Regions from separate parts of the Arthrobacter sp. SLBN-122 genome, predicted to be linked through region 2. Evidence: predicted binding sites of a transcription regulator. Region 2 holds the regulator's gene; the other holds the start of a gene.
What was found. The regulator Rex, encoded in region 2, represses fermentation and respiration genes when NADH is low (regulators of the CRP and FNR family bind a similar motif). The targets are predictions, from matches to a motif close to CTTGTGAANNNNTTCACAAG.

Region 1 (11,365 bases), 1.7 Mb from region 2:
GCAAGAACGATCACGCCCGCAAGGAAGAACTTCCTTCCACTCTTCAGCGTTCAGAGCAAAAGGCGCAGGACACCTTCGCCAAGACCTACGATTCCGCCCTTGAGTCGTACGACCAGGACGAGCAACGGGCGGCCCGCGCAGCATACGCATCCCTGAAGCACAGCTACGAGAAGGTGGGCGACCACTGGGAGCCCAAGGAAAAACGCGGACCGTCGGACAAGCGGGCGGAACAGGGCCTCCGCTCCTCCGAACCCACCGCCGGCGGTGTCGATGCCAACGCATCCAAGGACCACCTCTACAAACTGGCCAGGGAACTGGACGTCAAGGGCCGCTCGAAGATGGACAAGGACGAGCTGGTGAAGGCCATTCAGAAGGCCAACGACGCAGCCACCCGCAAAGCCCGCAGCAAATAGCCTGCGCTCTTGCCGTCCCGCCGTCCAAGGTGTCGAATCAGAGGACACGTCCGGTCGGGTGGCGATGATGCCAGGAGGTTCCAATGTCGGTGAAGAGCACCAAGGAGTCAGCGCGGGCGGCAGGCGGCAGGAACGGGCCTGAATCAAAGCGGGCTGACCAAGCCACCGGCATCGCAGCCCAGGACCCGGCGCGGATCCGGAACGTGGCCCTGGTGGGTCACTCCGGCGCCGGGAAAACAATGCTGATCGAGGCCCTCCTGGCGGCCAACGGCATGATCACCCGGAAAGGCTCCATCGCCGATGGATCCACGGTGAGCGACTCGGACCCCGCCGCGGTGCACCAGCAGAGGTCCGTCACGCTGTCCCTGGTGCCCCTGATGCTGGATGACGTCAAGGTGAACCTCCTGGACACGCCCGGCTACCCTGATTTCATTGGTGAGCTTCGTGCGGGCCTGCGCGCCTCCGACGCCGCGCTCTTTGTCGTCTCCGCCGTGGACGGAATCGACGCCACCACCACCGCGCTCTGGGGCGAGTGCGGGCACATGCAGCTGCCACGCGCCGTCGTAATCACCCGGATGGACCACCCGCGGGCAGATTACGACGGCGCCCTGGCCGCCTGCCGCAAAGCGTTCGGCGACGGCGTGCTGCCGCTGTGCGTCCCGGTGCGGACAGGGGAGGAGGCCGCCGGCCCGCTGTCCCTGCTTGACCTGCTGCCGCAGGAGGTGACGGACTACGCCTCCGGAGATACAACCCCTGAGGTCCGGCCTGCAACGCCGGATGAATGTGCGGCTGCCGGTCCGGCCAGGGGCGACCTGATTGAGGGCATCATCGCCGAAAGCGAAGACGAGACGCTGATGGACCGCTACCTGGAAGGCGAGGACATCGATACGGAGGTGCTGGCAGCCGACCTGGAAACCGCCGTCGCCCGCGGCTCGTTCTTTCCCGTGCTGCCCACATCCGCCGTCACCGGGCTGGGCACCGCTGAACTGCTGGACCTGCTGGTCCGCGCCTTTCCACCGCCGGGGGAACGCAGCCTGCCGGACAGCACGGATCTCGCGGGGGAACCTGCCGGAAGCCTTTCCTGCGATCCGTCCGGCCCGCTCGCCGCCGAAGTGGTGCGCACTTCCAACGATCCCTTCCTGGGCCGCATCTGCCTGGTGCGGGTTTTCTCCGGGACGCTCCGGGATGACTCTCCGGTCCATGTGGGTGGCCACGGCCTGGCGGACCGGGGCCACCAGGACCATGACACCGATGAACGGGTGACCCACATTTACTCACCGCTGGGTGCCGCCCTTCGGCCCGTTCCCTTCTGCGTGGCGGGGGACATGTGCGCGCTGGCAAAGCTGGGCAGCGCCGAAACAGGGGACACCATTTCCGCCCGGGAAAACCCGTTGCTGCTCGCCACCTGGGAGATGCCGGAGCCGCTGCTGCCGGTTGCCGTGGAAGCCGATTCCCGCAGTGATGAGGACGCATTGGCCCGCAGCCTGGGCCGTATCGCGGCAGGGGATCCCACGCTGCGCGTGGACAGGAACGCCGAAACGCACCAGCTGGTGCTGTGGTGCATGGGCGAAGCGCATGCGGAGGTAGTCCTGGACAGGCTGCGGGACCAGGGCGTGAAACTGCACAGCGTGGACGTGGTGACGCCGCTGCGTGAAACCTTTGCGGGCGCCGCCGCCGGCCACGGCCGCCACGTCAAACAGTCCGGCGGCCACGGCCAGTACGCCGTGTGCGACATCGAGGTGGAACCGCTGGAGCGCGGCGGCGGGTTCGAGTTCGTGGACAAGACGGTGGGCGGTGTCATCCCCGGAACGTTCATCCCGTCGATCGAGAAGGGGGTCCGGGCCCAAATGGAGAAAGGCGTTTCAGCCGGCTTCCCCGTGGTTGACCTGCGGGTGACCCTGGTGGGCGGCAAGGCCCACAGTGTGGATTCGTCGGATGCGGCGTTCCAGGCGGCCGGTGCCCTGGCACTCCGGGAGGCCGCGGCGGCGGGGAAGATCCAGCTGCTGGAACCGGTGTCCTCCGTCTCCATCACCGTGGCCGACGAACACGTGGGGACGGTGATGAGCGACTTGTCCGGCCGGCGGGGACGCCTCACCGGCACCACCTCCTCCGGCGGGGGGCTCACCGAGATCAGCGCCGAAGTCCCGGACCAGGAACTCCTGCGGTATGCGGTTGAACTGCGGGCCCTGACGGCCGGCACCGGGCGCTTCCGCCGCCAGTACCTGCGCCATGACCCCGTGCCCCCGAACTACAGCCCGTCCTGAGCCCGCCGTGGGAACAGGCATCAAGAGCGCCGTCCGCCGGTGAACGCTGCAGCACGGAAGATTCAGACCGTCTACCTGACGCTGACGTTGGGCAACACCCTTGCGGCATCGTTCATTTGGGGGATCAACACGCTGTTCCTGCTCGACGCCGGGCTGACCAACCTGGAGGCCTTTGCCGCGAATGCCTTCTTCACGGCCGGGATGGTGCTTTTCGAGGTGCCCACCGGGGTGGTGGCGGACAGCTGGGGGCGGCGTGCATCCTTCCTGCTGGGGACCGTGACCCTGGCCGCCTCCACCTACCTCTATTACCTGCTGTGGCAGTTGTCCGCGCCGTTCTGGTGGTGGGCCGCGGTGTCGGCGCTGCTGGGACTTGGATTCACCTTTTTCTCGGGGGCAGTGGAAGCCTGGCTGGTGGACGCCCTGCACTTTTCCGGTTACGACGGCGGGCTGGAAGCTGTCCTGGGCCGCGGCCAGATGGTCTCCGGCATCGCCATGCTGGCCGGTTCAGTGGCCGGCGGCGTGATCGCGCAGGCAACAAACCTGGGCGTACCGTTCCTGCTGCGCGTTGGGGTGCTGGTGGCCATGTTCGCGGTGGCCTTCCTGCTCATGCACGACGTCGGCTTCATACCGGAGCGTTCGGCCCACCCCGTCCAGGCCACCCGGGCGGTCCTCAAGGCCTCGCTGGACGGCGGCCTTCGGAACCCGCCGGTGAGGTACATGATGCTGGCCGCCCCGTTCACCGAAGGCGTGGGGTTCTATGTTTTCTATGCCCTCCAGCCCTACCTGCTGCAGCTGTTCGGCGATCCCAAGGCCTACGCCATCGCAGGCCTGGCAGCGGCCATCGTTGCGGGCTCGGAGATCGCAGGCGGCTGGCTGGCCCCGCTGGTCCGCAAACTGGTCCGCCGCCGAACCACCGTGCTGATCGCTTCAACCGTCACCAGTTCCGTGGTCCTGGTGGTGCTGCTGGCCACCAGCATCTTCTGGCTGGCCCTGGTGCTCCTGGCACTCTGGGCCGTGGTGGGGTCCGCCGGCACCCCGGTGCGCCAGGCCTACCTGAATGACATGATCGGTTCGAAGCAGCGGGCGACCGTCCTGAGTTTCGCCTCGCTGATGGGCTCCAGCGGGGGAGTGGTGGTGCAGCCGGTGCTCGGCAGGTCGGCCGACGTCTTCGGATATCCCGCGTCACTGGCACTGGGCGGCGTGGTGCAGTTGCTGGCGGCACCCTTCATCCTCCTCAGCCGGCGCCGGCGCTCGCCGGCGGATGTTGCCACGGGACTGGCCGCAACGCCGTAAAGAGCCAGGACGCACGTGAAGGCCCTTGGCCCCGAAATTAATCCGGGTCCAAGGGCCTTCAAAGCGCGTCCTACTTAACGCCTGCCTCCACCGTTTCGCTGGCAGCCGGCGTCGGCTTTTCCTCCGCGGGCGGGGGTGTGGTCTTCAGCTTGAACCGCTTGCCAAGGTCCCCGCCGCCTCCGCTGCGGTTCTTGTTGAAGATATCGAACCCGACGGCGACAAGGAGGACCAGGCCCTTGATGAGCTGCTGGTAATCGGTGCCCAGGCCCAGGATGGACATACCGTTGTTGAGCACCCCCATGATCAGGCCACCGATCATGGCTCCCGCCACCGTTCCGATGCCGCCGGTGACTGCGGCGCCGCCGATGAAGGCCGCGGCGATGGAGTCCAGTTCGAAGCCCGTACCACCGGCGGGCTGCGCCGAGTTGAGCCGGGCGGTGAAGACAAGGCCCGCCAGCGCGGAGAGCACTCCCATGTTCACGAAGAGCCGGAACGTGACGGCCTTGGTCTTGATGCCCGACAGTTCAGCCGCATGCAGGTTGCCGCCGATGGCGTAGGTGTGCCGGCCGAAGACGCTGTTGTTCATCAGGGCGGTGTAGGCGATCACCAGCACGGCCAGGACCACCAGGACGATCGGCGTGCCACGGTAGGAGGCCAGCAGGAAGGTGATGATGAGCATAAGCAGGGCCGTGAACGTGGTCTTGATGATGAACCAGACCAGGGGCTCGCTTTCGAGGTCGAACTTCCTGCGGATCCTTCGCTCCTTGAAGGCCTGGATCAGCAGGGCCGCCGTGGCCCCGACGCCCAGGATGACAGTGAGCCATTCCAGGACGGACGTGCCGCCGGAGATGTCGGGAAGGAAGCCGCCGCCCAGGGCCCGCAGCTCGGCGGGGAAGGGGGTGATCTGCTGGTTCTTGAGGGTGATCAGCGTCAGCCCGCGGAAGATCAGCATGCCCGCCAGCGTGACGATGAAGGCGGGGATCCCCACGTAGGCGATCCAGTACCCCTGCCAGGCGCCTACAAGGGCGCCGACCAGCAGGCAGGCAGGGATTGCCGCCCACCAGGGCCAGCCCCAGTGGACGATCATGACGCCGGCCACGGCGCCGATAAACCCGGCGACGGACCCGACGGAAAGGTCGATGTGCCCGGCGATGATCACCATCACCATGCCGATGGCCAGGATGAGGATGTAACTGTTCTGGACCACCAGGTTGGTCACGTTCTGCGGTTCCAGCAGGATTCCGCCGGTCAGCCCCTGGAACAGCAGGACGATCAGGATCAGGGCAACGAAGATGCCAACCTGGCGGAGGCGGCTTGTGAGGAATCCGAGCGATTCTCGTAAGGCGGACATTTCGCTATTCCTTCTCTTTGGTCATGTAGTGCATCAGGGTTTCCTGGGTGGCCTCGGCAATGGGCACTTCACCGGTGATGTGGCCGGCGGCGAGCGTGTAGATGCGGTCGCAGATGCCCAGGAGCTCGGGAAGTTCCGAGGAAATGACGATTACGGCTTTTCCTTCGGCCGCGAGTTTGGCGATGATCGTGTAGATCTCGTACTTGGCGCCGACATCGATGCCGCGGGTGGGTTCATCGAGGATGAGCACGTCGGGGTCAGAGAACATCCACTTGCTCAGCACCACCTTCTGCTGGTTTCCGCCGGAGAGCTTCCCGGTGATGGCGGCCACCGAGGGCGCCTTGATGTTCATGCTCTTCCGGTAGCCGTTGGCCACCACGGTCTCCTGGTTCTTGTCCACGAAGCCGCGTTTGGCGAGCTTGCGCAGCGCTGCCAGGGAGATATTGCGCTTGATGTCCTCGATGAGGTTCAGGCCGTAATGCTTGCGGTCCTCGGTGGCGTAGGCAATGCCATGCCTGATGGCGTCCGAGACCGTGGCGGTGTTGATTTCCTCGCCGTACTTGTAGACCTTGCCGGACGTGGCGGTGCCGTAGGTGCGGCCGAAGACGCTCATGGCAAGTTCCGTGCGCCCGGCGCCCATCAGTCCGGCAAGTCCCACCACCTCGCCTTTCATGACATGGAGGTTGGCGTTCCTCACCACCATGCGGCTGTGGTCCTGGGGGTGCCGGACAGACCAGTCTTCGATCCGGAGGACCTCTTCGCCGATGTTCGGCTCGCGGTCCGGGTACAGGCTCTCCAGGTCCCGGCCCACCATGCCCCGGATAATCCGTTCCTGGGTGATCTGGCCTTCATCGAGCCGGAGGGTCTCAATGGTCTTGCCGTCGCGGATGATGGTGACGGCGTCGGCCACCTTGCGGATTTCATTGAGTTTGTGGCTGATGATGATGCTGGTGACCCCTTGGCCCTTCAAGTGGAGGATCAGGTCCAGCAGGTGGCCGGAATCCTCATCGTTGAGGGCGGCCGTTGGCTCGTCCAGGATGAGCAGCTTCACTTCCTTGGACAGCGCCTTGGCGATTTCCACGAGCTGCTGCTTGCCCACGCTGATGTGCTGCACGGGGGTGACAGGGTTTTCGTCGAGGCCCACGCGGGCCAGCAGCTTTGCGGCCTCCAGGTTGGTCTTACGCCAGTCCACCCACCCGTTGGTGGCCTGTTCGTTGCCAAGGTAGATGTTCTCGGCGATGGAGAGGAACGGGCTCAGCGCCAGTTCCTGGTGGATGATCACAATGCCCCGCTTCTCGCTGTCCGAGATGCTGGCGAAATTGCAGGGTTCATTTTCGAAGAGGATTTCCCCGTCGAAGGTGTTGTGTGGATAGACGCCGGACAACACTTTCATGAGCGTTGATTTGCCGGCTCCGTTCTCACCGCAGATGGCGTGGACCTCTCCACGGTTCACATCCAGTGTGACGTCCTGCAGCGCTTTCACGCCGGGGAACGTCTTGGTGATTCCTCGCATTTGAAGAATGGGTGTGTTCATCGTCAATTCCCACTGACTGGTCGAAGCTTGGCCTTCCTGCTGGTGCAGGAGGCTGCGGGCGGGGCTGTGGCCGGATGGAGGTCCGGCCACAGCCCGCGGACGTTGACTACTTGACGTCGGAGTCCTTGTAGTAACCCGAGTCGATCAGTTCCTTCTTGTAGTTGTCCTTGGTGATGATCACGGACTTCAGCAGGAATGCCGGGACAACCTTGACCTTGTTGTTGTAGGTCTTGGTGTCGTTGGTTTCAGGTTCCTGGCCTTTGAGGACGGCGTCAACCATCTTGACAGCCTGCGCGCCGAGCTGGCGGGTGTCCTTGAAGATGGTGGAGTACTGCTCGCCGGCGATGATGGACTTCACGGAGCCCTTTTCGGCGTCCTGTCCGGTGACCACCGGCAGGCTTCCCTTGGCGTAGCCGCCGGTGCTGGTGAGGGCGGAGATGATGCCGATCGACAGTCCGTCGTACGGCGAAAGGACGCCGTTCAGCTTGGTGCCCGAGCTGTAGGCGGAGGTGATGATATCCTCCATGCGCTTCTGTGCCACGGGTGCCTGCCAGCGAAGGATGGCCGCCTGCTCAAACTTGGTCTGGCCGCTGGGAACCTTCAGGGTGCCGGCATCCATGTACGGCTTGAGGGTGTCCATGGCACCGGTCCAGAAGAAGTTGGCGTTGTTGTCGTCCGGGCTTCCGGCGAAAAGTTCGATGTTGAAGGGCCCCTTGCCCTCCACCTTCTTGCCGCTCGCATCCACCAGGCCCAGGCCCGTCAGCAGCGAGGTAGCCTGCTGGACGCCCACGGTGTAGTTGTCGAAGGTGGTGTAGTAGTCCACGTTGGCGGTGCCGTTGATCAGGCGGTCGTAGGCAACCACCTTCACGTTCTGCTCCTTGGCCTTTGCCAGGACGTCGGTCAGCGTGGTGCCGTCAATGGCAGCGATGATCAGGGCCTTGGCGCCCTTGGTCAGCATGTTTTCGATCTGCGAGACCTGTGTTGGAATGTCGTCATTGGCGAACTGGAGGTCCGTCTTGTAGCCGAGGTCCTTCAGGGACTTCTCAACGTTGGCGCCGTCGGCAATCCACCGTTCGGATGTCTGGGTGGGCATCGAAATGCCAACCAGCGAGTCGGCCGGCTTCGCCGCGCCGCTGGATTCACTGGTTCCGCCACGGGAGCCACAACCGGTAGCCCCCACGGTCAGGGCGAGGACAAGGGCCACCGCGCCCATGAGTTTTTTGATTCTCACCATTATCTCCTTCCGCGGCAGCATTGCCGCGAAGTGTTGTTGGACGGGGAAGCGGCGACGCTTCCGGTCCTGGCCACATTGTTGATGTGTCGGTTCAATATAGACTGATTTGTGAACGCTAACAAGAGCATCCTCCCAGAATCCCGAAACTCTTTCGACTTCATTGACTTCTGCTTTGTTAGCGTTCACACTTGCTGCAGCACTTAGCTTGACCCTGACCCTACAAAACCCGGTAATGAGGCCCTTGCCTCCCGGATGGAGGCAACCCCATGCCAGATGCGTTGTTCACTTCCAGTTCCGAGCCCCGCCACGACCACTGCGTCATTGGGGTGGACTACGGAACGCTCTCAGGCCGCGCCGTGGTGGTACGCGTCCGCGACGGCAAGGAGCTTGGCAGCGCCGTCCACGAGTATCCCCATGCAGTGGTGACCGGCTCCCTGCCCAAAGACGTGGCGGGCGACGACGGGGCACGGCTTCCCGGGGAATGGGCACTTCAGGTGCCCAACGACTACCGGGACGTCCTGCGCAACGCGGTCCCGGCCGCGGTGGCGGACGCTGGGATCGACCCGGCCGCCGTCGTCGGCATTGCAACCGACTTCACCGCCTGCACCATGGTGCCGGTCAAAGCTGACGGCACGCCCCTGAACGAACTGCCTGGCTATGCCAACCGCCCGCACGCCTATGTAAAGCTCTGGCGGCACCACGCCGCCCAGGGGCAGGCGGACCGGATCAACCGGCTGGCGGCCGAACGGGGCGAAGACTGGCTTCCGCGGTACGGGGGCCTGATCTCCTCCGAGTGGGAATTCGCCAAAGGCCTGCAGCTCCTGGAAGAGGACCCGGACGCCTACGCCGAAATGGACCACTGGGTGGAGGCGGCCGACTGGATCGTCTGGCAGCTGTGCGGCCGTTACGTCCGCAACGCCTGCACGGCCGGCTACAAGGGCATCTACCAGGACGGGCGGTACCCATCGGAGGAGTTCCTGTCCGCCCTGAACCCGGACTTCAAGGACTTTGTCAGCTCCAAACTCGAGCACACCATCGGACGGCTGGGCGACGCCGCCGGCACCCTGACGTCGGAGGCGGCGGCCTGGACCGGCCTTCCGGAGGGCATCGCCGTGGCCGTGGGAAACGTTGACGCCCACGTCACGGCACCGGCTGCGAAGGCAGTGGAGTCCGGCCAGCTGGTGGCCATCATGGGCACCTCCACCTGCCATGTCATGAACGGCACCGAACTGCATGAAGTACCGGGCATGTGCGGGGCTGTTGACGGCGGCATCGTACCCGGGCTGTGGGGTTATGAGGCAGGGCAGTCCGGCGTGGGGGACATCTTCGGCTGGTTCACCAAGTACGGCGTCCCGCCGGAATACCATCAGGCGGCCCGGGAAGCCGGAATGGGTATCCACGAGTACCTCACCGGCCTGGCGTCGCGGCAGGCCATCGGGGAGCACGGCCTGATTGCGCTTGACTGGCACTCGGGCAACCGCTCAGTCCTGGTGGACCACGAGCTGTCCGGCATCGTGGTGGGCCAGACCCTCGCCACCAGGCCCGAGGACACCTACCGGGCCCTGCTTGAAGCCACCGCGTTCGGTACCCGCACCATTGTTGACGCATTCCGTAACGCCGGCGTTCCGGTCAAGGAATTCATCGTGGCCGGCGGCCTGCTGAAGAACAGGCTCCTGATGCAGATTTACGCTGACGCCACCGGCCTGCAGTTGTCCACCATCGGCTCTGAGCAGGGTCCGGCCCTGGGGTCGGCCATCCACGCGGCCGTTGCCGCCGGTGAATACGCGGACATCCGCGAAGCTGCTGCAGCCATGGGCGCCGAACCCGGCGAGGTCTACACCCCGATCCCGGAAAACGTTGCTGCCTACGACGAGCTGTTCCAGGAGTACAAGGCCCTGCACGACTACTTCGGCCGCGGCGGCAATGACGTGATGCACCGGCTTAAGGCCATCCAGCGCAGAGCTGCCCGGACCGTCCTTCCCGGCACCGGCGCCGGTTCTGCAGCCGAAACGGCCGTGGAGGTGTCCGCATGAGCACCGATGCAGGAATCCTGGAGACCATTGCCCGGGTCCGCGAGGAAGTGTGTGCGCTGCATGCCGAGCTGACCCGCTACGAACTGGTGGTATGGACGGCGGGCAACGTCTCGGCCCGCGTGCCGGGCACCGACCTGATGGTCATCAAGCCTTCCGGCGTCTCCTACCAGGACCTGACTCCCGAGCAGATGATCGTCACCGACCTCCACGGCACTCCCGTGCGGGGCACCAACGTCGGTGGCGGCGGCACTGTCGATTGGGGCAATCCGGCGCTGTCGCCGTCGTCGGACACCGCCGCGCACGCCTACGTGTACCGCCACATGCCTGAGGTGGGCGGGGTGGTGCACACGCACTCCACCTACGCCACCGCGTGGGCTGCCCGGGGCGAGGCCATCCCGTGCGTGCTGACCATGATGGGCGATGAGTTCGGCGGCTCCATCCCCGTGGGCCCGTTCGCGCTGATCGGGGACGACTCGATCGGCCACGGCATCGTGGAAACGCTTAAGAACTCCAATTCCCCGGCGGTCCTGATGCAGAACCACGGCCCGTTCACCATCGGCAAGGACGCCCGGTCCGCCGTGAAAGCGGCCGTGATGTGTGAGGAAGTGGCCCGCACCGTCCACATCTCACGGCAGCTCGGTGAACCGCTGCCCATCGACCAGGGCTCCATCGACTCCCTCTACGCCCGCTACCAGAACGTCTACGGCCAGTAACGCCGTCACCCAATAACTTCCAGGAGAATCCATGAGCACCGCAGCAAACACCTCCCTCGACGGCTACGAGGTCTGGTTCCTCACCGGCAGCCAGCACCTGTACGGGGAGGAAGTCCTCAAACAGGTTGCCGCCCAGTCGCAGGAGATCGCCAACCAGCTCAACGCCAGTTCCGCCGTCCCGGTAAAGATCGTCTGGAAGCCGGTCCTCACCGATTCTGACGCCATCCGCCGCACCGCCCTTGAGGCCAACTCGGATGATTCCGTCGTCGGCGTCACCGCCTGGATGCACACGTTCAGCCCGGCCAAGATGTGGATCCAGGGCCTGGACCTGCTGCGCAAGCCCCTGCTGCACCTGCACACCCAGGCCAACCGCGACCTGCCGTGGGCGGACATCGACTTCGACTTCATGAACCTGAACCAGGCCGCGCACGGCGACCGCGAGTTCGGATACATCCAGTCCCGCCTGGGCATCGCCCGGAAGACCGTCGTGGGGCACGTCTCCAACCCCGAGGTGGCACGCCAGGTGGGTT
Region 2 (11,365 bases):
TGTCCTGAGCCGCTCCCGATAGGCGGTACCCTGTTAAGGAACGTTTTACGTCATTGTAAGAATCTGTCAGTTGTTCAGTTCGTAGCTCTGTCCACGGACATTCTCCATCAGACAGGTACTGCATCTAGTTTGTAAGGAACTTTCGTGGGTTCAGTTATTAAGAAGCGTCGCAAGCGTATGGCCAAGAAGAAGCACCGCAAGCTGCTTCGCAAGACCCGTCACCAGCGCCGTAACAAGAAGTAGACATACTTCGAACAGCGTGGAAATGCCCGTCGCCTTCCAAGGCGGCGGGCATTTCTGTGTCCCCCGCCCAACCAGGTAGCAGTAAGTGTCGTTCTGAGGGCCCAAAACGACTGTGAGGATTGGGGTGGCTGGTCCGGGACTGGCTGGCAGAGTAGGTGTTGGCCGTTCCGCCCTGTGGTCGTGACTCACAAAACGATTGGCCCCCTTGTGGGTGCCTTTCAATGACTTGTCCGTCCGCTGGGGTGGACGGCCGGCACCTGCCCGGCCCACCTCGGTGACTTGATCAGAAGGTTGCCCGGCCCCTCTAAGGGGGCGTGGCTCGTCACAGTGCTGTTCCGAAGTGACCTCTACCCGGACTGGTACCGGCCGAACGCGGCCTGACCCTATCCGGTCTAGAGGAAGATGCCAGAACCGCTATGTCTATCGTTACGCATTCGCACCCGTTTGTCGTCGGCGTCGATACCCACGCCAAAAACCATGTCTACGCGATCATCACCACCACAACCGGGGAACTGCTTCAAACCCGGGACTTCCCGACCACCAGCGCCGGGATCAACCGCGCCCTGGCCTGGGTGGCACGTCACATCGGAGCTGACCTGGCCACCTTGTGGGTGATCGAGGGAGCCGCGTCCTATGGTGCCCTCCTCGCCGGAGCTGTAGGCGCCGCCGGCTACGACGTCGCCGAAGCACCGAGGATGGATGCCCGGTCCCATCACGGGGTTGGCAAATCCGACCTGTTGGATGCCCACCGGATCGCCGCGGCCGTCCTGCCGTTGGAAACGGATCAGTTGCGCAGGCCACGACTGAACGAAGGTATCCGGGCCGCCTTGCGGGTCCTGGTCACCGCGCGGGAGTCGATGACGACCGAGCGCACCCGGGCCGTGAACGCCCTAACAGCGCTGGCCCGGGTCAACGACCTTGGCCTTGACGCCCGCAAACCCCTCACGGGAACCCAGATCCGTGAAGTCTGCCGCTGGCGCGCCCGTGAAGAACCACTGGCACTGTCGATCGCCCGCTCAGAAGCAGTCCGGCTCGCCAAGCGGATCGGCGAGCTCGACGCGGAGATCAAAACCAACAACGACCGGATCACCGAACTGGTGGAAGTGAGCGAAGCCGCACCTTTGCTCCAGGAAACCGGCTTCGGCCCCGTCACCGCCGCCATCTGCCTCACCGCCTGGTCACACCACGGCCGGGTCCGGTCCGAAGCCGCCTTCGCCTCGCTAGCCGGGGCCAGCCCGATCCCAGCCTCCTCCGGGAACACCGTCCGGCACAGACTCAACCGCGGCGGTGACCGAACCCTGAACAGGGCACTGCACATGGTCGCCCTCAGCAGAATGACGTTCGACACCGAGACCAGCAACTACGTCACCAAACGACAAACCGAAGGACGCACCAAAAGGGAAATCCGCCGCTGCGTGAAACGCTACCTCGCCCGACGTATCTACCGCACCCTCAACGCCGCCACACCCAGCGCCTCCCAGGCTTGACGAACCATAGAAGGGTCACTTAGGGCTACCTAGATGCGGGGGCCGCGGATGCGGGCGAAGCCCTTCCAAAGGCCGTAAACGGCTCCGCCGAAGGTGGCCGCCTTGAGCCCAAAGGTGGCGGCGCGCCTGCCGGCCCGGAAATCGTAAACCGGCCAGTTGTGGTCGCGCGCGTGGCGGCGCAGCTTGGCGTCCGGGTTGATGGCCACCGGGTGGCCCACCAGCGAAAGCAGCGGAACGTCGTTGTAGGAATCGCTGTAGGCCCAGCAGCGCTTCAGGTCCAGGCCTTCCGCGTCCGCGATGGCCTGGACGGCCACGGCCTTGGCCGAGCCGTGCAGGATGTCTCCCACCAGCCTGCCCGTGTACATGCCGTCCGATACCTCGCCCACGGTTCCCAGGGCTCCGGTCAGTCCCAGCCGGGTGGAGATCACAGTGGCCACTTCGATGGGGGTGGCCGTCACCAGCCAGACGCGGCGGCCTACCCTCAGGTGCTGCTCGGCCAGGGCCTTGGCGCCCGGCCAGATCCGCGACGCAATCATTTCGTCGTAAACTTCTTCACCCAGCGCCTTGATGTCGTCCACGCTGATGCCCACTGCCAGGTTCAGGGCGGAGTCGCGGACGGCGTGGACGTCATCCATGTTTTCGCCGCGGGCCACAAACTTGAACTGTTGCCAGGCCATACCAGCCGCCTGCCTCAGGGTGAAGGCTCCGCGCTGGTGCATCTTCCGCGCCACATGGAAGAGGCTGGCGCCACGCATCAAGGTATTGTCCACATCGAAAAACGCCGCCTCGCCCGGCTGCGGCGCAGCAACCGGCCGCGTGACTACGGCGACGTATTTCTCCTCGGGCATGGACTCGAGTCTAGTCAATCCACTGGCCGGCCGCCGTCGGCGTCACCGGCACGCCACGAACGGCGATACCGTTAAGCCATGGCTACACCTCGCGTCGTCCTGGTCACCAAAGCTGACTGCCACCTTTGCGAGGAGGCGCGCGACGCCGTCGCCCGGGTCACTGCCACATTGGGCCTGACGTGGAGCGAAGAGCAAGTGGACAACCAGCCCGACCTGCGTGAGCGTTATGCCGAGGAAATCCCCGTAGTGCTGGTGGACGGCGTGCAGCGCGACTTCTGGAAGATCGACGAGGCCCGCCTGGAACGCGTGCTGCAGCGCGCCATGGCCCAGTAGGGGAGCGGCAGTGACATCAGATGCCCGGATGCCGCGGGTTTTCGATGGCCCGGGTTTTGAAGCCATGAGCGGCAGGGACCTAGAGTGGACTCACAACGCGATGCAAGGGAGGTGCGGGTGACATCCCTGGGTTCAACGCCCCAGCCTGTCCCGGACCTTCCGGATGCCACGGGCCCAATCGCCAAGCAGATACCTCCTGCCGCCGTGGCCCGGCTGACCATTTACCTCCGCGCCCTGAACACCTTGCTGTCCGAGGGCGTGGAGCGCGTTTCCTCCGAGTCCCTGGCAGAAGCCTCAGGCGTCAGTTCCTCAACACTGCGCAAGGACTTGTCGCATGTGGGGTCCTACGGGACCAGGGGTGTTGGCTATGAGGTGCAGTACCTCAGCCGCCACATTGCCGCTGCCCTGGGACTGACCCACGACTGGAAAGTGGCCATAGTGGGCGCCGGCAACCTGGGCAAGGCGCTGGCGCGCTACGGCGGCTTTGAATCGCGGGGGTTCGATGTGGTGGCCATCTTCGACGCCGACCAGATGGTGGTGGGCAACGAGGTGGGATGGCTGCGCGTCAGCGACGTGGCAGACCTTGAAACCGTCCTGCACCGTACGGGGGCCAACATGGTGGTGCTGGCACTTCCTGCCGCGGTGGCCCAGGGGGTGTGCGACCGCGTGGTGGCGGCAGGCGTGCACAGCGTGCTGAGCTTCGCACCAGTGATGCTGCAGGTTCCCGAAGGCGTGAACCTCCGCAAGGTGGACATGGCCACCGAACTCCAGATCCTGGCCTACCACGCGCAACGGGCCCAGACGCCAGGGCAGACGGCCTAGGAATTTAAATCAGGCGGCCCGGGATGCGATGCATCCCGGGCCGCCTGATTTCAGCGCTGGTACCGCTACCGTCCGTACGGATTGCCGAAGCCGCCCGGGTACGGGTTGGCGAACGGCTGCTGCTTCCGGAAGTACGGGGCGGCCCCGGGAAGGTAGAGCAGCACGATGGCCGCGATTCCCAGGAGCGTTCCGATTGTGCCCAGGCTGGGGGGACCGAAGAGGCCCAGCACTGACAGCGCAGCGAACACCGTGCCCAGGATGCGCGCCCAGTTCTTGCCCTTCCGGACAAAGAAGGCCACCAGCAGGTAGAGGGCCACGCCGATGATCGCGAACACCACCAGGGTTCCGGCAATGACTCCCTGGATGTCGTCATAAGTGACTCCGGTGGCGCCGCCGGCCTCCATCTGCTGCTCAAAGGCCTGCCGGTAGGCGGGGTCGTCCAGCTGGCTGAGGCCGGTGAGCATTGCGACGACGAAAATGACGGCTGACGCAATGAGCAGCCAGAAGGAGATGTTCACCAGCTGCGGGATTCCCTTGGCGCCGGCGGGTTGCGGCTGCTCCGAGGGGTACTGGCCATACGGCGACTGCCCGTATTGGGGCGCATTCTGGCCGTAGCCGGGAGCCTGGGGTGCATTCTGCCCATATTGGGAGCCGTACTGGGGAGGGTTCTGCCCATACTGCGGGCCATTCTGGCCGTACTGCGGCGCTGCCGGCGGCTGGGAGCCGTACTGCGGCGTGTTCTGGCCGTACTGCGGGGCATTCTGCCCATACTGCGGCGCGTTCTGGCCGTAGCGGGGCTGCTGGTCTCCGGACTGGTTGCCGGCCTGGTCATGCCCCGGCTGGCCGTTGCCGGAATGGGGGTCCTGGGGCGCGGGTGGCGGGACGGGAGGAGTACTCATGGCGTTCCTTCTGCAGGTTGGGATCCGGGTAGGCTGCCGGGAATCGGTCCTCTGCCTTCCCCCCAGCATGGCTTAAGTCCACCGTACCCCCGGCAGGCGGCGTTGTGGGTGATTCCAACGCTATTGCCGCAGGTGGTTGCCGTTAAGCAGTTGCCGTTAAACAAGGGACCCCGGCGCCAGGCGGGTTGGCCTGGTGCCGGGGTTTGCCCCTGAGGGGGTGAAATTATGCTGCGGGAGCGATGAAGGCGAGTTCCAGGTTGATGGCAACCTTGTCGCTGACCAGCACGCCGCCGGCTTCCAGGACCGCGTTCCAGGTGAGGCCAAAGTCCTTGCGGCTGATGGTGGTCTCGGCGGAGACGCCGGCGCGGGTGTTGCCGAACGGATCAACGGCAACGCCGTTGAATTCGGTTTCCAGGGTCACCGGACGGGTGACACCCTTGATGGTCAGGTCGCCGGTGAGTTCGTAGCTGTTGCCCTTGGCCACCAGGCCGTTGGACACGAAGGAGATCTCGGGGAACTTCTCCACGTCGAAGAAGTCCTCGCCCTTGACGTGGCCGTCGCGGTTGACGTCGCCGGAATCGAAGCTGGCGGTCTGGATGGTGGCGTTGATGGTGGAGTCGGCAACCTCCTGGGCCAGGTCCAGGGTGGCGGCGGCTTCCTTGAACTGGCCGCGGACCTTGCTGATGCCGGCGTGGCGGACCGTGAAGCCGATCTCGCTGTGGGAGTTGTCCAGGGTCCAGGTACCGGTGGTGACGTCTGCGGGAAGTGCCATGATGTTGCTCCTTGTATAGGTATGTGGCGCTGGTTGTTCTACTGTTGAACCTTCATCTGTTGAAGCCTCAACTAACTTGCTGCATCAAGTATAAACATGCATTTGCATGTTTTGTTCCCGGCTCCGGAACATTTCTTCAAAAACTTCAGTTCTACTGTTTGTAGAAAGCATGTGCGGAAGATTTCGGATCGCACGCCATCTTTGAGAAACTGGTAAACATGCCCCAAGCCACTGTCCATCTGCTCCGCCACGGCGAGGTCCATAATCCCGACGGCGTTCTCTATGGGCGGCTTCCCGAATTCCACCTCTCCGAACTGGGGCAGGAGATGGCCCGGACGCTCGCAGAACACTTTCGGCAGCGCGCCGAGCTCGGCGCCCGCATCACCTACCTGGCCGCCTCCCCGCTCGACCGTGCGCAGGAGACTGCGCGGCCGACGTCGGAAGCCCTGCGCCTGCAGATCCACACCGATGAGCGAATCATCGAAGCCGAAAACTACTTCGAGGGCATGAAGGTCACCAAGGCCGAGCTCCGGCGGCCGCGCCACTGGCCGCGCCTGCTCAACCCGCTGCGCCCGTCGTGGGGCGAACCGTACAAGCGGCAGGCCGCGAGGGTGGCCGCCGCTGCACAGGACGCCCGGCTGCGGGCCATCGAACTGGCTGCAGGCGACTTCGGCGCCCGGGGGCCCGAGGCCATCCTGGTGAGCCACCAGCTGCCCATCTGGACGGCCCGGCTGAGTGCCGAAGGCCGGCCCCTGTGGCACGATCCGCGCAAGCGCGAGTGCACCCTGACCTCCGTTACGTCCCTGGTGTTCGACGACGACGGCTCGCTTTTGCGGGTCGAGTACAGCGAACCCGCGGCATCCCTTCTTCCCGGTGCCGCCAGCACCCCTGGAGCCTGACCGTGAGCAGCAACAACCTTCCCTCGCGCCGGAGCATGCTCGCTGCCGGCGGCTTGGCCCTCACCGCACTGACCCTGGGCCTGTCCGGCTGTGCCCAGGAGGATGCGCTGGCCAAGCAGGCCAAGGCGGGCGACAACAAAAACTATGTGGCGGGTGACGGCTCCGTGACCGAGTTCGCCGCGGCGGACCGTAAGGAAGCCGTGCAGATCCAGGGTGCGCTTTTCAACGGCACCGCAGTAACCCCCGCCGACTTCCAGGGCAAGGTCAGCGTCCTGAACTTCTGGTTCGCCGCCTGCGCCCCCTGCCGGGTGGAGGCACCGCTCCTCGAAGAACTGCACCAGGAGTTCAAGGACCAGGGTGTCCAGTTCTTCGGCGTCAACCTCCGGGACGAAAAGCCCACGGCGGAGGCGTTCGAGAAGACCTTCAATCTGACCTACCCGAGCTTTGACGACAAGGACGGCAGCGTCCTGCTGTCTGTGTCCGGCCTGGTGCCGCCCGGCGCCGTGCCCACCACCCTGGTCCTGGACAAGCAGGGACGGGTGGCCTCGCGCGTCCTCGGCGAGATTGAAAAGGGCACCCTGAAGGCCCTCATCAGCGCCGCCGTGGCCGAGTAGGGCGGGACCGTGAACAGCCCCTTTGCTGAAGCCATCCTCAGCGGCTCCATCCTGCTGGCCATTCCGGTGGCACTGCTCGCCGGACTGGTCTCCTTCCTGTCCCCCTGCGTCCTTCCACTGGTTCCCGGCTACCTCGGTTACGTCACGGGCCTGAGCGGCGTGGACCTGCAAAAGCAAAAGCGTGGCCGCATGCTGGCAGGGATCGGGCTGTTCGTCCTCGGCTTCTCGGTGATCTTCGTCCTGCTGGGCGGCGCCTTCGGCCAGCTGGGCACCCTGATCACCGGCAGCCAGAACGCGTGGATCACCCAGCTCCTGGGAGTCCTGGTGATCATCATGGGCATCGTCTTCATGGGCGGCTTCAGCTGGCTCCAGCGGGACGCGAAGATCCATGCCAAACCACCGGCCGGGCTCTGGGGGGCGCCGTTGCTGGGGCTGACCTTCGGCCTGGGCTGGGCGCCGTGCATCGGACCCACGTATTCAGCCGTCCAGCTGCTGAGCCTTTCCGGCGGATCCTCGGCGGCCAAGGGCGCCTTCCTGGCGTTCGTCTACAGCCTGGGGCTGGGCATTCCGTTCCTGTTGATCGCGCTGGCCCTGCGCCGGGGGATGGGCGTCATGGCGTTCTTCCGCAAGCACCGGCTGGCCATCCAGCGGACCGGCGGCGGAATCCTGGTGGTGCTCGGGCTGCTGATGGCCACCGGCGTCTGGGGGACCTGGGTGACAGGGCTGCAGTACTGGTTCCAAACCGACGTGAAGTTGCCGATCTGATGAGCGAGCGTGTGAACGTAAAGAAGAAGCAATCCGACCCCGTTGCGGAAGCAAAGGCCCAGGCCGCCCTTCCGGCCCTGGGGCCCAGGGGCATGCTGCGGTGGGCCTGGACCCAGCTGACCAGCATGCGCACGGCGCTGTTCCTGCTGCTGCTCCTCGCCGTCGCCGCCGTCCCCGGCTCCCTGTTCCCGCAGCGGCCGGCCAACCCGGCCGTGGTGACCCAGTACATCAAGGACCACCCGGACTACGGCAAGCTGCTGGACTCCCTGCAGCTCTATGATGTCTACTCGTCGGCCTGGTTCTCAGCGATCTACCTTCTGTTGTTCATCTCGCTGATCGGCTGCGTGGTGCCGCGCGCCATCGCCCACTACAAAGCCATGCGCTCCCAGCCGCCACGCACGCCGCAGCGCCTCTCCCGGCTGCCGGAATACGGCACCCTGGTGATTCCCGCCGGAGCCGGGATCCCGGCGTCGGACGCCATCAACGGTGCCGCGGGGCTGCTGCGGAAGCGCGGCTACCGGGTTGAGGTCCGGGACGCCGGCGGCAACCGCCCGTCGCTGGGGGCCGAGCGCGGGTTCATGAAGGAAGTGGGCAACCTCGTCTTCCATACCTCGCTGATCGGCGTGCTGGTGGCCGTGGCCGCGGGCGGCCTGTTCGGGTACAGCGGCCAACGCATCCTGGTGGAAGGCGACACCTTCGTGAACACCCTGGTGGGCTACGACCAGTTCAACCCGGGCACCAACTTCCAGTCCAGCCAGCTGCAGCCGTACTCGCTCCAGCTGGACAAGTTCAACATCACGTTCGACCGCGAATCCAGGGGCAAGTTCGGCCAGCCCATCGACTTCGCCGCCACCGTCACCACCAAGGAAAACCCGGACGCCCCGCCCAAGCAGGAAATCCTGAAGGTCAACGATCCCGTGACCCTGGGCGGGACCAGCATCTACCTCACCGGTAACGGCTACGCACCGGTGGTGACCATCCGGGACGGAGCCGGCAACGTGGCCATGCAGGGCCCCGTGGTGGCCAAACTCCAGGGCGATAACTACTACTCCTCCGTGGTCATCAAGGTGCCCGATGCCCAGCCGGACCAGCTGGGCTTCGTGGGCTTCTTCCTGCCCACCGCGTTCGTGACGGACAAGAATGTCTCCTTCAGCGCAGACCCGGAGCTGTTCAACCCCCAGCTGACCCTGAACTCCTACTACGGGGACCTGGGCCTGAACAGCGGCGCCCCGCAGAACGTCTTCGAGCTGGACGTCAAGGACCTGACCCCGCTCAACGCCAGGAACCTGGCCGCCGGCGGCATCACCCTGGCGCCGGGCTCCACCTACACGCTGCCGGACGGCAAAGGCACCATCAGCTTCGACGGCGTGAAGCGGTACATCGGCGTGGACATCCACCACAACCCCGGACAGGCCTACGCCCTGGTCTTCGCTTTGCTGGCCGTGGCCGGCCTCATCCTCTCGCTCTACGTCAACCGCCGGCGCGTCTGGGTGCGGACGGGCACCGCTGACGACGGCCGCACCATGGTGGAATACGGACTCCTGGCCCGTGGCGAGGACCACCGCCTGGCCGGCGAGGCAGCAGCCCTCCGGAAACTCTTCGCCACCGAGTGGCAGCTGCCGGAAGACACCGACCCTGAAGGCTCTGCGTCCCAGGACCTTGCCTCTGAAGTCCTTGCCTCTCAAGGCGATGTCCAGTCCCAGCGAACTCCCAGCAGGGCAAGCGATAATGTCGCAGGCTCCGCCGACAATGCCGCAGGCCCCGTCACCACCCCAGCAGGCCCCACCGGGCCCGAAAAGGACCAGTAATGCCATTCGGAATCAACGAAACCATGGGCCAGTACAGCGAACTCTTCATGCTGCTGGCGGCGGGTACCTACACCGTGGCCTTCATCGCCTTCGCCTGGGACCTGGCCAAGAGCAGCAAGGCGCTGCGCGCCGTGGACCTCAAGGCCGCCCAGGCAAGTGCTGCCGCCAAGGTCCCGGTAGCCGCCGGTGTTGCTGCCGGGGCGGGGGAACCCGAAGGATCCAGTGTCGAGTCCCGCCTGGACGGGCCGGCAGGCCGGGCAGAGCGTCCGTCGTCGTCCGCTGCCAAGACCGGCCGCGCAGGAACCGGCGGCGTTGTAACGGCTGACGGCGACATGAAGTACGCTGCGGAGCGCCGGGTTCCGGCACGGGTCGCCGTAGCCGTAACCACCCTCGCGGCCGTCATCCACGGCGCCGGCGTGGTCACCAGGGCACTGGGCGCAGGCCGCGTGCCGTGGGGCAACATGTATGAGTTCCTCACCACCGGCGCGTTCCTGGTGGCGGCCGTGTTCCTGCTCTCGCTGATCCGCCGCGACCTCCGCTTCCTGGGTACCTTCGTGGTGGGCCTGGTGGTCATCATGCTGGTGGCTGCCTCGGTGGCGTTCTGGACCCCGGTGGGCCACCTGGTTCCCGCCCTCCAGAGCTACTGGCTGGTCATCCACGTTTCCATCGCTGTGCTGTCTTCGGCGCTGTTCACGCTGACCTTTGCCATGTCCGCACTGCAGCTGGTGCAGTCCCACCGGCAGAAGACCGTGGCGGCAGGCGGCGCCGACAAGCTCGGCTTCATGCGCCTGGTGCCGTCCGCGCTGAGCCTGGAAAACCTTTCCTACCGCATCAACGCCATCGCCTTCATTGGCTGGACCTTCACCCTGATGTTCGGTGCCATCTGGGCCGAGAAAGCCTGGGGCCGGTTCTGGGGCTGGGACACCAAGGAAGTGTGGACCTTCGTGATCTGGGTGGTCTACGCCGGTTACCTGCACGCACGTGCCACCCGCGGCTGGACCGGAACACGCGCAGCGTGGCTGTCGATCGTGGGCTACCTCTGCGTGATCTTCAACTTCACCATCGTGAACCAGTTCTTCAACGGGCTCCACTCCTACTCAGGCCTCTAGGGAGGATCATCAGGCCCTTGGAACAGGGCCTTCCGGCCCTAAAAACCGGGGTTTTTTGAACCCGAAACGGGTGACGGCACTCAGTTACGGCTACTGCCCGGTAAATAACCATTCGATGTACCAACAGGGGTGTTCCCCGGTCCTTCGGTAATGCTACGTTTGTGACGTTCCCTGTGATGAAGCTTGCAGGTGAAACACCAGCTTTCCGAGGTACCCATGAGCTACGCTCTCGCCGTTGACGTCGGGACCAGTTTCACGGCAGCTGCCGTTGTTCGATTTCACCACGGTCCCTCCGCCGTGCCCGAGTGCCTGCCCCTCGGTGCGCGTGGAGCCTCCGTGCCGTCCGTGGTGTACTACCCCGAGGAAGGCGCGGTCCTGGTGGGCGAGGCCGCGGAACGCCGCGGACTGGACTCGCCCGAACGCGTAGTGCGGGAATTCAAGCGCCGGATTGGCGACGACGTCCCGTTCGTCCTGGGCACCCTGGCGCTGCAGCCGGAGGACGTCTTCGCCACCATGGCCCGTTGGGTGGCGGACCGGGCCGCCGAACGCGAGGGGGGTCCGGCGTCGGCCGTTTTCCTGACCCACCCCGCAGCCTGGGGCAGCCACCGCCTCTCAGTGATCCGTGATGCCCTCGCCGCACATGGCCTGGAGAAGGTCACCCTCCTTCCCGAACCCGAGGCCGCAGCCCTGCACTACGCATCCCAGGTGCGGGTGGAGGAAGGCAGCACCATTGCCGTGTACGACCTCGGCGGCGGCACCTTCGACA

Region 1: the regulator Rex is predicted to act here: its motif matches at 8,195-8,214, upstream of araB (ribulokinase).

Annotation. Positions count from the first base shown of each region.
Region 1 covers NZ_VFMS01000001.1:2,762,591-2,773,955, forward strand. Annotated here, with positions in the region: gene FBY36_RS12910 (ChaB family protein) at 1-413, shown strand, start outside; gene FBY36_RS12915 (elongation factor G-like protein EF-G2) at 497-2,677, shown strand; gene FBY36_RS12920 (MFS transporter) at 2,717-3,970, shown strand; gene mmsB (multiple monosaccharide ABC transporter permease) at 4,041-5,321, opposite strand; gene mmsA (multiple monosaccharide ABC transporter ATP-binding protein) at 5,326-6,855, opposite strand; gene chvE (multiple monosaccharide ABC transporter substrate-binding protein) at 6,962-8,089, opposite strand; gene araB (ribulokinase) at 8,356-10,122, shown strand; gene FBY36_RS12945 (L-ribulose-5-phosphate 4-epimerase) at 10,119-10,835, shown strand; gene araA (L-arabinose isomerase) at 10,867-11,365, shown strand, end outside.
Region 2 covers NZ_VFMS01000001.1:1,046,961-1,058,325, reverse strand. Annotated here, with positions in the region: gene FBY36_RS05030 (30S ribosomal protein bS22) at 145-243, shown strand; gene FBY36_RS05025 (IS110 family transposase) at 660-1,730, shown strand; gene FBY36_RS05020 (HAD family hydrolase) at 1,760-2,578, opposite strand; gene FBY36_RS05015 (glutaredoxin family protein) at 2,657-2,911, shown strand; gene FBY36_RS05010 (redox-sensing transcriptional repressor Rex) at 3,029-3,733, shown strand; gene FBY36_RS05005 (hypothetical protein) at 3,799-4,632, opposite strand; gene FBY36_RS05000 (YceI family protein) at 4,856-5,404, opposite strand; gene FBY36_RS04995 (histidine phosphatase family protein) at 5,623-6,303, shown strand; gene FBY36_RS04990 (TlpA family protein disulfide reductase) at 6,339-6,917, shown strand; gene FBY36_RS04985 (cytochrome c biogenesis CcdA family protein) at 6,927-7,682, shown strand; gene resB (cytochrome c biogenesis protein ResB) at 7,682-9,490, shown strand; gene ccsB (c-type cytochrome biogenesis protein CcsB) at 9,490-10,599, shown strand; gene FBY36_RS04970 (Hsp70 family protein) at 10,816-11,365, shown strand, end outside.